Regions from separate parts of the Vibrio alfacsensis genome, predicted to be linked through region 2. Evidence: predicted binding sites of a transcription regulator. Region 2 holds the regulator's gene; the other holds the start of a gene.
The links. The regulator MetJ, encoded in region 2, represses methionine synthesis genes. The targets are predictions, from matches to a motif close to TTAGACNTNTANANGTCTAA.
Positions count from the first base shown of each region.

Region 1: metN (methionine ABC transporter ATP-binding protein MetN) is a predicted target of MetJ. The motif match lies at 1,482-1,501, and genes of this name have one in related genera.

Region 1 is NZ_AP024165.1:706,660-714,294, reverse strand. Features, by position in the region: gene treR (trehalose operon repressor TreR) at 1-661, opposite strand, end outside; gene gmhB (D-glycero-beta-D-manno-heptose 1,7-bisphosphate 7-phosphatase) at 736-1,287, opposite strand; gene metN (methionine ABC transporter ATP-binding protein MetN) at 1,629-2,663, shown strand; gene VA249_RS03265 (methionine ABC transporter permease) at 2,653-3,330, shown strand; gene VA249_RS03260 (MetQ/NlpA family lipoprotein) at 3,363-4,172, shown strand; gene VA249_RS03255 (Zn-ribbon-containing protein) at 4,284-5,060, opposite strand; gene syd (SecY-interacting protein) at 5,063-5,608, opposite strand; gene queF (NADPH-dependent 7-cyano-7-deazaguanine reductase QueF) at 5,717-6,562, shown strand; gene VA249_RS03240 (tetratricopeptide repeat protein) at 6,656-7,635, shown strand, end outside.
Region 2 is NZ_AP024165.1:2,834,779-2,842,413, reverse strand. Features, by position in the region: gene fusA (elongation factor G) at 1-1,693, shown strand, start outside; gene tuf (elongation factor Tu) at 1,847-3,031, shown strand; gene VA249_RS13060 ((2Fe-2S)-binding protein) at 3,367-3,555, shown strand; gene bfr (bacterioferritin) at 3,628-4,104, shown strand; gene VA249_RS13050 (malic enzyme-like NAD(P)-binding protein) at 4,306-5,583, shown strand; gene metJ (met regulon transcriptional regulator MetJ) at 5,694-6,014, opposite strand; gene VA249_RS13040 (O-succinylhomoserine (thiol)-lyase) at 6,243-7,403, shown strand; gene VA249_RS13035 (bifunctional aspartate kinase/homoserine dehydrogenase II) at 7,421-7,635, shown strand, end outside.

The sequences.
Region 1 (7,635 bases), 1.0 Mb from region 2:
CACTTTCATGGTTGAGCTTGCCAGTTTGGAAGCAAGGTTCGATGCGCTTTTGTTCACACCAAGCTTGGTAAGCATTTAGGCGAGCGAGACCGGTGGTACGGTCTTCTGGATCAACACCAATGTAGGCAATACGAGAAATAGATTGCTGTTCCAGATGAGAGAGCGCCATATCGATAACGCCTTGGTTATCGTAGTTGATCGAGGAAACCATTTGCGTGTCCATCGCGATCACGACAATGCGATTGCCCCACTCTGCCAAAGCTTGCTCATCACACCCAGTAAAACCAAACACGATAACCCCATCGACATTACGACGTTTAAGCACATCCAAATGCTCATTGGTTTTATCGCGGTCGAATTGGCTTTCCATGATCACCACGTCATACCCTGCCGAGTACAAGGCATTCAACATGGTACCGACCGCGCGGTTTTCTGATGGAGAATCCAAACGAGAGATGATCACACCGACCACCTTTTGACTACCGCCACGCATTGACTGTGCCGATTTTGATGGCACATAACCTGACTCATGAATGATTCGTTCCACTTTCTCACGCGTTTGTGGTTTTACCTTGGGATCATTGGTAAGCACACGGCTGACCGTCGATTTGCCTACGCCAGCCAGTTTAGCGATATCAAGAATAGTGAGTTTTTTGCTCATAAGTGATCAAACTAAAAGAGGGAGTCAAACAAAAGGGAAGCAGTGGCTTCCCTTATCTCAATGAATAGTAAAAACTACTTGTTTAGGTATGCAGGAACATCTGCAATGCTATCAAGTACAACCGTAGCTAGCGCTTCGCCTTGTTCTGTAACAGGCTTACCAGTACGCACTAAAATCTTGGTACCAACGCCTGCCGCTTCAGCAGCCATCATATCTTCAGCTTTATCACCAATCATCACTGATTTCGCCATATCGATCTTCAAGAAATCGCGTGCAGAAATGAACATCCCTGGTTTTGGCTTGCGGCAATCACAATCTTGTTTGTATTCGCCAACGCCATGCTCTGGATGATGTGGACAATAATAAAACCCATCGAACTCAACGCCATTGTCAACGAAGTTCCAGTCCATCCATTGAGTTAATGACAAGAAACGATCTTCACTGTATTTACCGCGTCCGATACCTGATTGGTTCGTCACCAGTACTAGTAGGTAGCCTTGATCTTTTAGCGCTTTTGTCGCCTCAAACACACCGTCAATGTACTCAAAATCATGCTCATCATGAACGTAGCCATGATCAACGTTAATTACGCCATCACGATCGATAAAAACAGCTGGTTTTGCCAAAACATATTTCTCTATTTACTCGGTTTGATTAGATTATTACATACCTTATACGCTTCAACACTATCTAATTCGTGTTAAAGCAAGACAAAACTATTGATTTATTGCTTGAGAATCGGTAAATCTGAAAAGCAACACTTCCCTCTTATATCTCCTCCCCCGTAGTAACATCCCTTACAAAATAGCAACCAGGACTTTTAGACGTCTAGACGTAAAAATATCTATTGACTTCATTTCGCTTACCCCATAGCATCAACTGAGAATTGAGATAAAGTTCAAAATTTACTCCTGTTAAAAGCCGTTTTTAACAGTGAAGTTCCCAGTATCTCTGTGCAGGTTGAAACATGATAGAAATAAAAAACGTCAATAAAGTGTTCTTCCAAGGCAGTAAGGAAATTCTTGCCCTTAAGGACATAAACTTAGACATCGCTAAAGGGACTATCTTTGGTGTTATCGGCGCATCGGGCGCAGGTAAAAGTACCTTAATCCGCTGTGTCAATATGCTGGAAGCCCCGACCTCAGGCTCCATTATCGTTGATGGCGTTGACCTAACTAAACTCGGTAAAAAGCAACTGAGTGCAACCCGCCGTAACATTGGGATGATCTTCCAACACTTTAACCTGCTGTCATCTCGTACCGTTTTCGACAATGTGGCTCTCCCTCTTGAGTTAGCAGGCAAAGAGAAATCGCAAATCACAACAAAAGTGACGGAGCTACTTAAACTGGTTGGCCTTTCGGACAAGCACGAGAGCTACCCAGCAAACCTAAGTGGCGGTCAAAAGCAGCGTGTGGCCATTGCACGTGCTCTGTCTTCTGATCCAAGTGTTTTGTTGTGTGACGAAGCGACCAGCGCACTGGATCCAGCGACAACACAATCCATTCTAGAACTACTAAAAGAAATCAACCGCAAACTTGAGATCACCATTCTTTTGATCACCCACGAAATGGAAGTGGTGAAAAGCATCTGTCATGAAGTGGCGATCATCGGTGATGGCGAATTAGTTGAAAAAGGCACGGTCGGCGATATCTTTGCACATCCTAAAACGGAACTCGCACATCAGTTCATCCGCTCGACGTTGGATCTTTCTATCCCAGAAGACTATCAATCTCGCTTACAGGCGACACGCGTAGAAAACAGCTACCCTCTCGTTCGCCTTGAATTTACAGGCGCTACGGTGGATGCACCTCTCATGACGCAAATTGCTCGTAAATTTAATATTGATGTCAGCATTCTAAGCTCTGACCTCGATTACGCCGGTGGTGTGAAATTCGGCATGATGGTCGCGGAGCTGTTCGGTAATGAACAAGACGATAACGCAGCGATTGAATTCCTGCGTGAGCACAACGTGAAAGTAGAGGTACTTGGCTATGTCCTTTAATACGATTTCTGAATGGCTGAGCCTAAACAGCAACCTACTTCTGGGCGCGACTTGGGAAACCATCTACATGGTTGCCGTCGCGGGTATCGTCGGTTTTGCTGTGGGGATTCCACTCGGTGTCATTCTGCACACCACTAAAAAAGGTGGCTTGCTCGAAAACACCAAACTGAACCGCGTACTTGGCGCGATCGTTAACATCGGTCGTTCGGTGCCTTTCCTCGTATTGATGGTGGCAATTATCCCGGTCACCAAGCTGTTAGTGGGAACGTTTATCGGTACAACCGCAGCCATTGTTCCATTGACTATTGGCGCCATTCCATTTGTGGCTCGATTGATTGAAGGTGCCTTATTAGAAGTACCGTCAGGCTTAGTAGAAGCAGCGCAATCGATGGGCGCGACACCTGTACAAATCATCACAAAAGTTCTGCTTCCCGAAGCGATGCCGACTATTGTTAACTCAGTAACGATTACCCTAGTCACTTTAGTAAGCTACTCCGCAATGGCAGGAACCGTTGGCGGCGGTGGTTTAGGTGACGTTGCGATCCGTTATGGATTCCACCGCTACGACATAGTGATCATGGCCGTAACGGTAGTAATGCTCATCGTACTCGTACAAATTATTCAGTCTATTGGTGATGCCATCGTACGCCGCGTAGACCATAGATAAGAATTGAAAATACCAATTATAAGGAGATAAACATGAAATTTAGCCTTAAGAGTCTTTTGACTGTTGCAACTGCCGCTTCTGCACTGGTTCTTGCTGGTTGTGGTGAAAAGCAATCTGATGACAACAGCGTAAAAGTTGGCGTAATGGCTGGCGCAGAAGCTCAGGTTGCAGAAGTTGCTGCAAAAGTTGCTAAAGAAAGATACAACCTGGATGTCGAACTTGTCACTTTCACGGATTACGTGACACCAAACGCCGCATTGGATGATGGGTCTATTGATATCAACGCTTTCCAACATAAGCCATACCTTGATCAACAAGTAGAAGATCGTGGCTACAAGCTCGTGACCGCCGGCAACTCTTTTGTTTACCCTATCGCAGGCTATTCTAAACAAGTGAAATCGGTTGACGAAGTTCAAGAGGGAGCAAGAATCGCGGTACCAAACGATCCCACTAACCTAGGCCGCTCTCTACTGCTTCTTGAGCAACAAGGTTTGATTGAGCTGCGTGATGGCGTCGATCTACTAGCAACAGTGCGTGACATCGTAGGTAACCCAAAAAACATCACTATCGTAGAACTGGATGCCGCACAACTTCCTCGCTCTCTTGACGATGTTGCAATTTCTATCATCAACACAACTTACGCGAGCTCAATCGATCTCACACCTGAACGTGACGGCATCTTCGTTGAAGACAAAGAGTCTCCTTACGTAAACCTAATCGTAGCTCGTGAAGACAACGTCCAAGCCGCTAACGTACAAAACTTCGTGAAAGCGTACCAAACCGATGAAGTTTACGAAGCAGCGAAAGACATCTTCAAAGGTGGTGTCGTTAAAGGTTGGTAATCCAACACGAAAACACCTTTCAAGACGAAACAAAATAAAACAAAAGGGCTGATGTGGAAACATCAGCCCTTTTACTTTTCTCATCAACGTTTGGATCTGCGCTATTTTAAGCTACTTAATGTGGTCCCAAGAGATGTTAGAAACAACTCGGCAGTCATCACACTTGAAGTAAAAAATGTCATGCAAAGGCTCATCAAGTAGCCACTCACCACCACATTTTGGACACTTGCGCGCCTTTTCTGCTTCAAGCGACTCACCACCGACTCGATATTGGTAATAATAGGTCGGGATCTTAGTGAGGAATTCAATACGACCACGTAAATCCCAACCACGACGGAACAACACACTGTCAGCATCACAAATTTCATGCAGCGCAGCGTGTTCAGCTCGGCATCCGCCCGCCATTTGAATTTCATCACATGCTTGCCACTCAGTTTGCCACTTCACCACCGCTTTATGGTCACCATTGAGTGTCGCACCATTACGGTATAGCGGAATCGGCAATAATGTCTCACCGCTGCGCAGCGGAGAACACGTATGAACATAAGTGGTGTAAAGCACTTGCCAGCTCGGTGTTTCATCTTCTGCGGCTTCTTCTGAGTTCAAGTCACGACCTAACATGCGCATTTTAGGCGCAAGCAAAGACGCTTCTGACAAACGATTTAAGCAGACTTTGACGAAATCAGAATGGTAACGAGGGTGCAAGCTGTCTTGCTCTGGGCACACTACGCGCACATAAAACTCGCCATCTCCCATTACGATAGGAAACTCACGACCAAGGACCTGCCCGTTGTAACGCAAAGCATCCATCAAGCCGTTAATCGCTTTATCAACTGCGCTTACTGTGGTGTTATCAAAACATTCAAACTGCAACTCAACAACGTACATATTTACACCGCAGCCTCGAGTTTGTTTAGAAACTCAATCACATTGTCTGCAAGCACATCACGATTACTGGTGCCTAGACGCTCAAGAATCACATTACCCGTCAAGTTACAGATAGAAATGACGTCCAACTCTGCGTCTGTCACTGCGATGAATACTGTTGGCTTCAGTTTTAGGCGACGCTGAGTCACTAGGTGACCAAGTATGTTCTCTTGCAAGCGAGTAAAATCATCATCACTCCATACTTGCAATAGTGTTAGACCATTGCCTTGCCAAGTAGCGTCCATATCTGCACTGTATTGAGATCCATAAAAAAGCTTGATGTCTTCATGCAGCGTGAGCTCAATACCATTCTCAACGTTAGTAAAATCCGCCACGTCTTCACGAGGACACACTTTCCATAATACGGCCTCATCACGTTTCTCTTCTACACATGGAGAAACAAGATCAGCAAGCTCTTCACTGCGTGGCAGTTCATTGTGCTCGTCTTGCCAAGCTTGTTGATAGCGCAGGCTAAACTCCAGTAGAGCCTGAGTAACGGTCTGGGTCATGAAGGTCTCCTCATTCCTTATTTATCAGATAGCGGTGTCTGCCAGATGGCAATTGTTCAGCGGATTAAGTAAAATTCTCGTCATTCTAATCGAAAATGACCACAAAGTATGAGCAAATATTCTGACGCTAAAGAGCTCGCTGGCCTGACTCTGGGTAAAAAGACCGAGTACGCAAACCAATACGATGCGAGCTTGCTGCAACCCGTTCCTCGCAGTCTAAACCGTGATGACTTAGAGCTAGGCGATAGCCTACCGTTTTTGGGCCATGACATCTGGACACTCTACGAGCTTTCTTGGCTAAACAGTAAAGGCTTACCTCAAGTTGCGGTAGGTGAAGTGTACATTCCTGCAACCAGCGCAAACTTGATTGAGTCAAAGTCATTCAAACTGTATCTAAACAGCTACAACCAAACGCGTTTCACAAGCTGGGAAGAAGTGACTGAGCGTCTCATTCAAGATTTGTCAGCATGCGCAGGCGAGCGAGTACTTGTGGAAGTAAACCCGGTGAACCACTACACCAACCAACCTATCGTCACGATGGAAGGGGAATGTATTGACGATCAAGACATCGAAATCACTGACTACGATTTTGATGCCACATTACTTGAGGGGGCTGCGGGTGAAGAGCAGGTCGAAGAAATTCTTCACAGCCACCTATTAAAATCAAACTGCCTAATCACCAACCAACCTGATTGGGGTAGCGTTGAAATTCGTTACCAAGGTGCGAAATTAAACCGTGAAAAGCTGCTGCGTTACCTTGTGTCTTTCCGCGAGCATAACGAATTCCACGAGCAGTGTGTTGAACGTATTTTCACTGACCTAATGAAATACAGCCAACCAAGTAAACTCACGGTTTTTGCACGTTACACTCGCCGTGGAGGCTTGGATATCAACCCTTACCGCTCAACTGAACAAGATAAGCCCACACACAACAATCGCATGGCTCGTCAATAATGTTCTAAAACACCCAGCAATCAGTTGGATTGCTGGGTGTTTTTCTCTAATATTGCACATTCAAAAACGACACAGTTCGAGGGAACGAAAAGGATGTTTGGGGACAGTTCGCGTCTTTTCATCAGGCTGATTGGCTTTCTTTGCTTATTATTAGCACAGCCACTTCACGCGACCATTTTATCTTCCGCTTTACTCAATGAAGCTCAACAGCTGGCAGAGATTGATCCGTCACAAGCCAAGCAAGTCGCCAAAAACTACTTATTGCAACGCGAATTAACGGAACGTCAAGAGAATGGAAGTCCATCTGCGATGTCTCGCGAAGAGACAGATCGCAGTATTCGCACGCCAAACAGCACTATTGAAGCGCACAAAATCATTGCTCAGGCTGACTTTGCGATGGGAGATATTCGAGGAGCGATTGAAAACCTCAATGAAGCAGAAAGGTTGGCAACGGAATATCAACTCCCATATATGCGCCTAGATGTGCAGCTAATGCGAAACCAAATGTTATGGTTAAGCAATAAAGACTATGCAACGGGCGAACAAAACCTTAATCACATTGAACAGCAAATCGAAAGCAATAATGCCTCTCTCTTGCGCACTGACAGCATACGCTATCGATTGATCATGCAACGTGCACTTCTTGCCTCACACAATGGTGATATGTTCAATGCAGAACGCTACTACACTGAAGCAAAAACGATTCTCAGCAATATTCGTTCCGAACTGACACTGATCGATTATCACACTGCGGTCGGTGAGTTTTATCTCAACTGCAAAAAGTACAACCTTGCGCTCTCAGAACTGCTATACGCCTATTGGCAATCCATTGAAAGTGACAACGGCGGTAAGTTAGCAAAAGTAAACCGATTGTTGGCGAGATTATTTAAAGAACGCCGAGTGTACGACAAAGCTATTGAATATTTATCTCAAGCGGCCGATTTTTATGACACTTATCCTAATTCGCCAATATTGGCTCACGTACTCGAAAAAATGGGCGATGTTTACTTCTACCAAGGTAAATATAACTTAGCACTTGTCCACTATTTCAACGTCATGGACCACCCAAGCAC
Region 2 (7,635 bases):
ACGCATCGTATTTGTAAACAAGATGGACCGCACTGGTGCAGACTTCCTACGCGTTGTAGACCAAATTAAAAACCGTCTTGGTGCGAATCCTGTTCCAATCCAACTTAATGTTGGTGCAGAAGAAGAATTCCAAGGTGTTATTGACCTTATCAAGATGAAAATGATCAACTGGAACGAAGCCGATCAAGGCATGTCTTTCACTTACGAAGACATTCCAGCTGACATGCAAGAACTTGCTGATGAATGGCGCAACAACCTAGTTGAAGCGGCAGCAGAAGCTAGCGAAGAGCTAATGGATAAGTACCTTGAAGAAGGTGAGCTAACAGAGGTTGAAATCAAACAAGCTCTGCGTGCTCGTACACTAAATAACGAAATCGTACTGGCTACTTGTGGTAGTGCGTTTAAGAACAAAGGTGTACAAGCAGTACTAGACGCTGTAATCGAATACTTACCATCACCTGTTGATGTACCTGCAATTAAAGGTATCGACGAAAATGAAAATGAAGTTGAGCGTCATGCCGACGACAACGAACCGTTTTCTGCGCTAGCGTTTAAGATTGCAACTGACCCGTTCGTAGGCACACTGACTTTCATGCGCGTTTACTCTGGTGTTGTAAACACAGGTGACTCTGTTTATAACTCTGTAAAAGAGAAGCGTGAGCGCTTTGGCCGTATTGTTCAAATGCATGCTAACAAGCGTGATGAGGTGAAAGAAATCCGTGCGGGTGATATTGCCGCTGCAATCGGTCTGAAAGACGTAACAACAGGTGACACTCTATGTGACCAGAACCACAAAGTGATTCTAGAGCGCATGGAATTCCCTGAACCAGTTATTCAGATCGCAGTAGAACCTCGCTCAAAGGCTGATCAAGATAAGATGGGCGTTGCTCTAGGTAAACTAGCAGCAGAAGATCCATCTTTCCGCGTGGAAACGGATGACGAAACAGGTCAAACACTGATCTCTGGTATGGGTGAACTTCACCTAGATATCATCGTTGACCGTATGAAGCGTGAATTCAGCGTTGATTGTAACGTTGGTAAACCTCAAGTTGCTTACCGTGAAACCATCCGTGGTACAGCGGAAGTAGAAGGCAAGTTCGTTCGCCAATCTGGCGGTCGCGGTCAGTACGGTCACGTATGGATCAAACTTGAGCCTTCTGAACTGGGTGAAGGTTTTGTCTTTGTTGACGAGATCGTGGGTGGTGCGGTTCCTAAAGAGTACATTAGCTCGGTAGCGAAAGGTATCGAAGAGCAAATGAATAGCGGTGTTCTAGCGGGTTACCCAGTACTAGATATTAAAGCAACGTTGTTCGATGGTTCTTACCACGATGTTGATTCAAGCGAAATGGCATTTAAGATTGCTGGTTCAATGGCCTTTAGAAAAGGTGCTCTTGAAGCAAACCCAGTGATTCTTGAACCAATGATGAAAGTTGAAGTAACCACTCCAGAAGATTGGATGGGTGATGTTGTTGGTGACCTTAACCGTCGCCGCGGCATGATCGAAGGTATGGACGAGGGTGTGGCAGGTCTTAAGATCATCCGTGCTCAAGTACCTCTTTCTGAAATGTTTGGTTACGCAACCGACCTACGTTCAGCAACTCAAGGCCGCGCGTCTTACTCTATGGAGTTCCATGAGTATGCTGAAGTGCCTAAGACATTTGCTGAAGCAATCATGGCTGAACGTGGTTACTAATTTGACGTTTGATCCACAAAAAGTTTAAGACTTTTTGCGTGATCAGGCCGTCCAAATATTGCGCTAACGAGCGTTGGCGCATAAAATAACAATTTCTGGCGCGTTGAGATCAATAATGATCCCAGCGAATCATAACTAGGAAGGAACACGATTGTGTCTAAAGAAAAATTTGAACGCGTAAAACCGCACGTAAACGTTGGTACTATCGGCCACGTTGACCACGGTAAAACAACTCTAACTGCAGCTATCTGTACTACACTTGCAAAAGTATACGGCGGTGCTGCTCGTGACTTCGCATCTATCGATAACGCTCCAGAAGAGCGTGAGCGCGGTATCACAATCTCTACTTCTCACGTAGAGTACGACACTCCAACTCGCCACTACGCACACGTAGACTGTCCAGGACACGCGGATTATGTTAAAAACATGATCACTGGTGCTGCACAGATGGACGGTGGTATCCTAGTTGTTGCTGCAACAGATGGCCCAATGCCACAAACTCGTGAGCACATCCTACTAGGCCGTCAGGTTGGTATCCCTTACATCATCGTATTCATGAACAAATGTGACATGGTTGACGATGAAGAGCTACTAGAACTAGTAGAAATGGAAGTTCGTGAACTTCTATCTGAGTACGATTTCCCAGGTGATGACCTACCAGTTATCCAAGGTTCTGCACTAGGCGCACTAAACGGCGAAGAGCAGTGGGAAGCGAAAATCGTTGAACTAGCAGAAGCTCTAGATACATACATCCCTGAGCCAGAGCGTGCAGTAGATATGCCATTCCTAATGCCTATCGAAGACGTATTCTCTATCCAAGGTCGTGGTACAGTAGTTACTGGTCGTATCGAGCGCGGTATCCTAAACGTAGGTGACGAAGTTGCTATCGTTGGTATCAAAGACACTACTACAACTACATGTACTGGTGTTGAAATGTTCCGTAAGCTTCTAGACGAAGGTCGTGCTGGTGAGAACGTTGGTGCACTTCTACGTGGTACTAAGCGTGATGACGTTGAACGTGGTCAAGTACTAGCTAAGCCTGGTTCAATCACTCCACACACTAAGTTCGAGTCAGAAGTATACGTACTTTCTAAAGATGAAGGTGGTCGTCACACTCCATTCTTCAAAGGCTACCGTCCACAGTTCTACTTCCGTACAACTGACGTAACTGGTGATATCTCTCTACCAGAAGGCGTAGAAATGGTAATGCCTGGCGACAACATCCAAATGATCGTTGAGCTAATCGCTCCAATCGCAATGGATGAAGGCCTACGTTTCGCTATCCGTGAAGGTGGCCGTACAGTAGGTGCTGGTGTTGTTGCTAAGATCTTCGCTTAATTCTTAACGAATTAAACGAACTCTTGCACTCTTCTTCTTTTTGAAGAAAGCGCTAGAAAAAGGGAAGCTAAGGCTTCCCTTTTTTGTACCTACTATTCCTATTCTTAATATGGTTATAAGCCATTTTTTTCTTGTGATGTTTTTTGCTATTGAAAACATCCCCTTAGTTTTACTGCCTTTCCTCTTTTTTTACATTACCTGCTAAGTCATTGAAAGTTCATTAAACGCTCAAAATTGATATAACAAAACGTTCTGTAACCCCTATTAATACAACTGGTAACAAGAACGATTATTGTTTATATTTCATTCCAAGGTAGAATTTAGGGGTTTTGAATATGTACGTTTGTCTTTGTCATGGTGTATCTGACAAGAAAATTAGGAAGTTGGCGATAGATGAGGGCATAACGGACATTCGAGGAATTAAAAGATGCACTGCTTTAGGAAGTCAATGCGGTAAGTGCATTAAACAAGCGAAAGAAATTTTAGCAGAAACAGAATATCTAGTGCTGAAACAAGTTAGCTAATGACACGCTTCATTTTTGACACCTTCTCATTTGCTTCTACAGTTATATGAAGCCAAAGAGGAGGGCTTTGTCATGAAAGGCGATCCAATCATAATTCAACATCTCAATAAAGTGCTCGGTAATGAGCTCATCGCAATAAACCAATATTTTCTTCACGCCCGCATGTATAAAGATTGGGGGTTGAAACACCTAGCTGAAAAGGAATACCACGAGTCTATCGATGAAATGAAGCATGCCGATCATTTAATTGAACGCATTCTATTTCTGGAGGGGCTTCCTAACCTTCAAGATCTTGGCAAGCTGATGATAGGTGAAGACACTCCAGAGATGCTTGAGTGTGACTTGAAGTTAGAAATGGCGGCTATCCCCGATTTAAAAGATGCGATCGCTTATGCGGAAGATATTCGTGATTATGTTTCTCGAGATTTGTTCCAAGATATTCTTGAAGATGAAGAAGAGCATGTTGATTGGTTAGAAACTCAGCTTGGCCTTATCGAGATGTCTGGCATCGAAAATTACCTCCAAGCGCAGTATGTTGATGAAGAGTAGTGGCGCTTTACTTTTGATTCATTAAATCCCCAAATGACACCTGTTTTATTAATCAGGTGTCACTTCTAAGTATCTGGTCTTATCTCTACTAGTTTGCTCTTTTTTAAAGATATAGGTCGCAATCTTGCCTATGAAGATTGATTTCTATACATTAATATTTACTCCCCCTTACCGAAACAATAACAAAAGAGAAACAGATACATGTCTGAAGAGCATCGCCAAGAACTCACCCCAGAAGAAGAACGTCGCCAACAAGCATTGGATTACCATGCCTACCCAACGCCAGGAAAAATTGCTGTAGAGCTGACTAAACCAGCGGAAACCGCTAACGATCTTGCGCTTGCATACAGTCCTGGTGTCGCGGAACCTGTACGTGAAATCGCGCAGAATGCTGACAATGTGTACAAATACACAGCGAAAGGTAACATGGTTGCTGTTATTTCCAACGGTACGGCGATTCTTGGTTTGGGTAATCTTGGCCCTCTGGCTTCTAAACCAGTAATGGAAGGTAAAGCGCTGCTGTTTAAACGTTTTGCTGGTCTAGATTCAATTGATATCGAAGTAAAGCACCGTACGATCGACGAATTTGTCGACACAGTAGCAAACATTGCTGACACTTTCGGTGGTATCAACCTTGAAGATATCAAGGCTCCAGATTGTTTTGAGATTGAAAAGCGTCTTATTGAACGTTGTGACGTACCGGTATTCCACGATGACCAACACGGTACGGCAATTGTTACCGCTGCGGGTATGTTAAATGCGATTGAACTGCAGGGTAAAAAGCTAGAAGAAGCCACGATTGTGTGCCTTGGTGCTGGTGCGGCAGCTGTGGCATGCATGGAGCTGTTGATCAAATGTGGTGCCATGCGTGAAAAAATCTACATGTTGGATCGCAAAGGGGTGATCCATACGCGTCGCGACGATTTGAATGAATACAAACAGCTATTCGCGAATAACACGGATAAACGCACGCTTGAAGATGTTATTGATGGGGCGGATCTATTTTTAGGGGTATCGGGTCCAAACTTACTACCAGCAGAAGCGTTGAAACTGATGGCCGATAAGCCAGTCGTATTCGCTTGCTCGAACCCTGATCCTGAAATCAAACCAGAGATCGCTCATGAAGTGCGTGATGACTTGATCATGGGGACTGGCCGTAGTGATTACCCGAACCAAGTAAACAACGTACTGTGTTTCCCATTCATCTTCCGAGGTGCTTTGGATGTACGTGCGAGTGAGATTAACGATGAAATGAAGTTAGCGGCGGTGGATGCAATTCGAGAGTTGGCGAAAGAACCAGTGCCAGAAGCGGTATTAAAAGCCGCAGGTGTTGATAAGCTCGAATTTGGCAACGACTACATCATTCCAAAACCAATGGATCCACGTCTATTGCCACGAGTGGCGAAAGCGGTTGCTAAAGCGGCAGTCAATTCAGGTGTTGCTCGTATTGAAATGCCAGAAAACTACATGGCTGAATAAATCGCAGAGTGATGATCTAGATAAAAAAAGGGACGCATTGGCGTCCCTTTTTGGTTTTGTTGAAGCACCCCCCCGGCGTTACTTCCAAACGATGACGAATTTGTAAGCAATTATTCTTCGTCAAACGCTTCGAATTCAATGCCCATTGCAGTCATCAGCGCTTTTGCTTCAGCCGGAATATCATCAGGGCGGTCTTTACGAAGGTCTTCATCCGTTGGCAGTGGTTGACCTGTGTAAGCATGTAGAAATGCTTCACACAGAAGTTCACTGTTAGTTGCATGGCGTAAGTTATTGATCTGGCGGCGAGTTCGCTCATCAGTCAGTACTTTTAAAACTTTTAGCGGGATAGAGACGGTAATCTTTTTTACTTGTTCGCTTTTTTTACCGTGCTCAGCATATGGGCTAATGTATTCGCCATTCCAGTCAGCCATTGCGCACCTTCATTAATGTAATAAGTTGGAAAATTAAATGTAGGTGCGATTTTAGCTGCATTTACCGCCATAAGCAAAGACATATAGACGTCTAGAAGTGTTGACGTCTTGTTTTTAGGCAAGTAAAGTGACGTTAATAGTTAGGGAAGAGTGTTAATCAATTGAGCAATATGAGTTAGATATAGCGCATTCCCGTTTAGATGTCACCACCCGTGAAAGGATACACTCATGAGCACCCGTAAGCCTGCGACCATTGCTGTACGCACAGGTATCGAATCAGACAGTCAATATCACGCTGTCGTACCACCAATTTACCTTTCAACTAACTATGGCTTCCCGGCATTTGGTGAAGTCCCTCAATACGATTACACCCGTTCAGGTAACCCAAACCGAGGCTTGTTAGAGAAAGCATTGTATGAGCTTGAATCAGGTAAAGGTGCAGTGGTGACCAACTGTGGAACGTCTGCGTTAAACCTTTGGGTTTCGGCGTTTCTTGGTCCAAACGATCTCATTGTTGCACCACACGATTGCTACGGCGGCACCTACCGTTTATTCAACACCCGAGCAAATAAAGGCGACTTTAAGGTTCAGTTTGTTGATCAATCCGATCAGCAAGCACTGGATGCTGCGATGGCGAAAAAGCCAAAGCTCATCCTGCTAGAAACGCCATCAAACCCTCTAGTTCGCGTTGTTGATATCGCGGCAGTGTGTGAGAAAGCGAAACAAGTTGGTGCGTTAGTGGCCGTGGACAATACCTTTTTGACACCCGTATATCAAAAGCCTTTAGAGCTAGGTGCCGATTTTGTTATCCACTCAACAACTAAATACATTAATGGTCATTCTGACGTGATTGGCGGTGTGGTGATCACCAAGAGCGAAGAGCACGCTGAAGAGTTGGCATGGTGGGGTAACTGTATTGGTGCAACGGGTACACCATTTGATAGTTACATGACTCTGCGAGGAATTCGCACTCTGGGTGCACGAATGCGAGTTCACGAAGAAAGTTCTCAGGAAGTGTTAGCGTATCTTCAAACGCAATCCTTAGTCGCCAAGATCTATCACCCAAGTTTGCCTGAACACCCGGGTCATGATATTGCGAAGAAACAACAATCAGGTTTCGGCTCGATGCTCAGCTTTGAGTTTGCAGGGTCATTTGAACAATTAAAAGTGTTCGTTAAAGAGCTTGACCTGTTCTCCCTTGCTGAGTCGTTAGGTGGTGTAGAAAGCTTGATTTGTCACCCAGCTTCAATGACGCATCGTGCGATGGGTGACGTTGCATTGGCAGAGGCTGGAGTATCTCAACAATTATTGCGTTTATCTGTTGGTCTGGAAGATGCACAAGATCTGATTTCTGATCTTGAACAAGCATTCACGAAAGCAGCACAGTAACGGGGAGTATAACGATCATGAGTGTACAACGTCAGCTGCATAAATTTGGTGGCAGCAGCTTAGCGAACTCCGAGTGTTACCAACGTGTGGCCAGTATTCTTAGAGAATATTCAGCAGAAAATGATCTCGTTGTGGTGTCTGCTGCGGGAAAAACGACGAATCGATTAATAGAGTTTTTGGATGGCTTAGAAAAAGATGGTCGCCTTGCTCATGAAGCTTTGCACAGCTTACG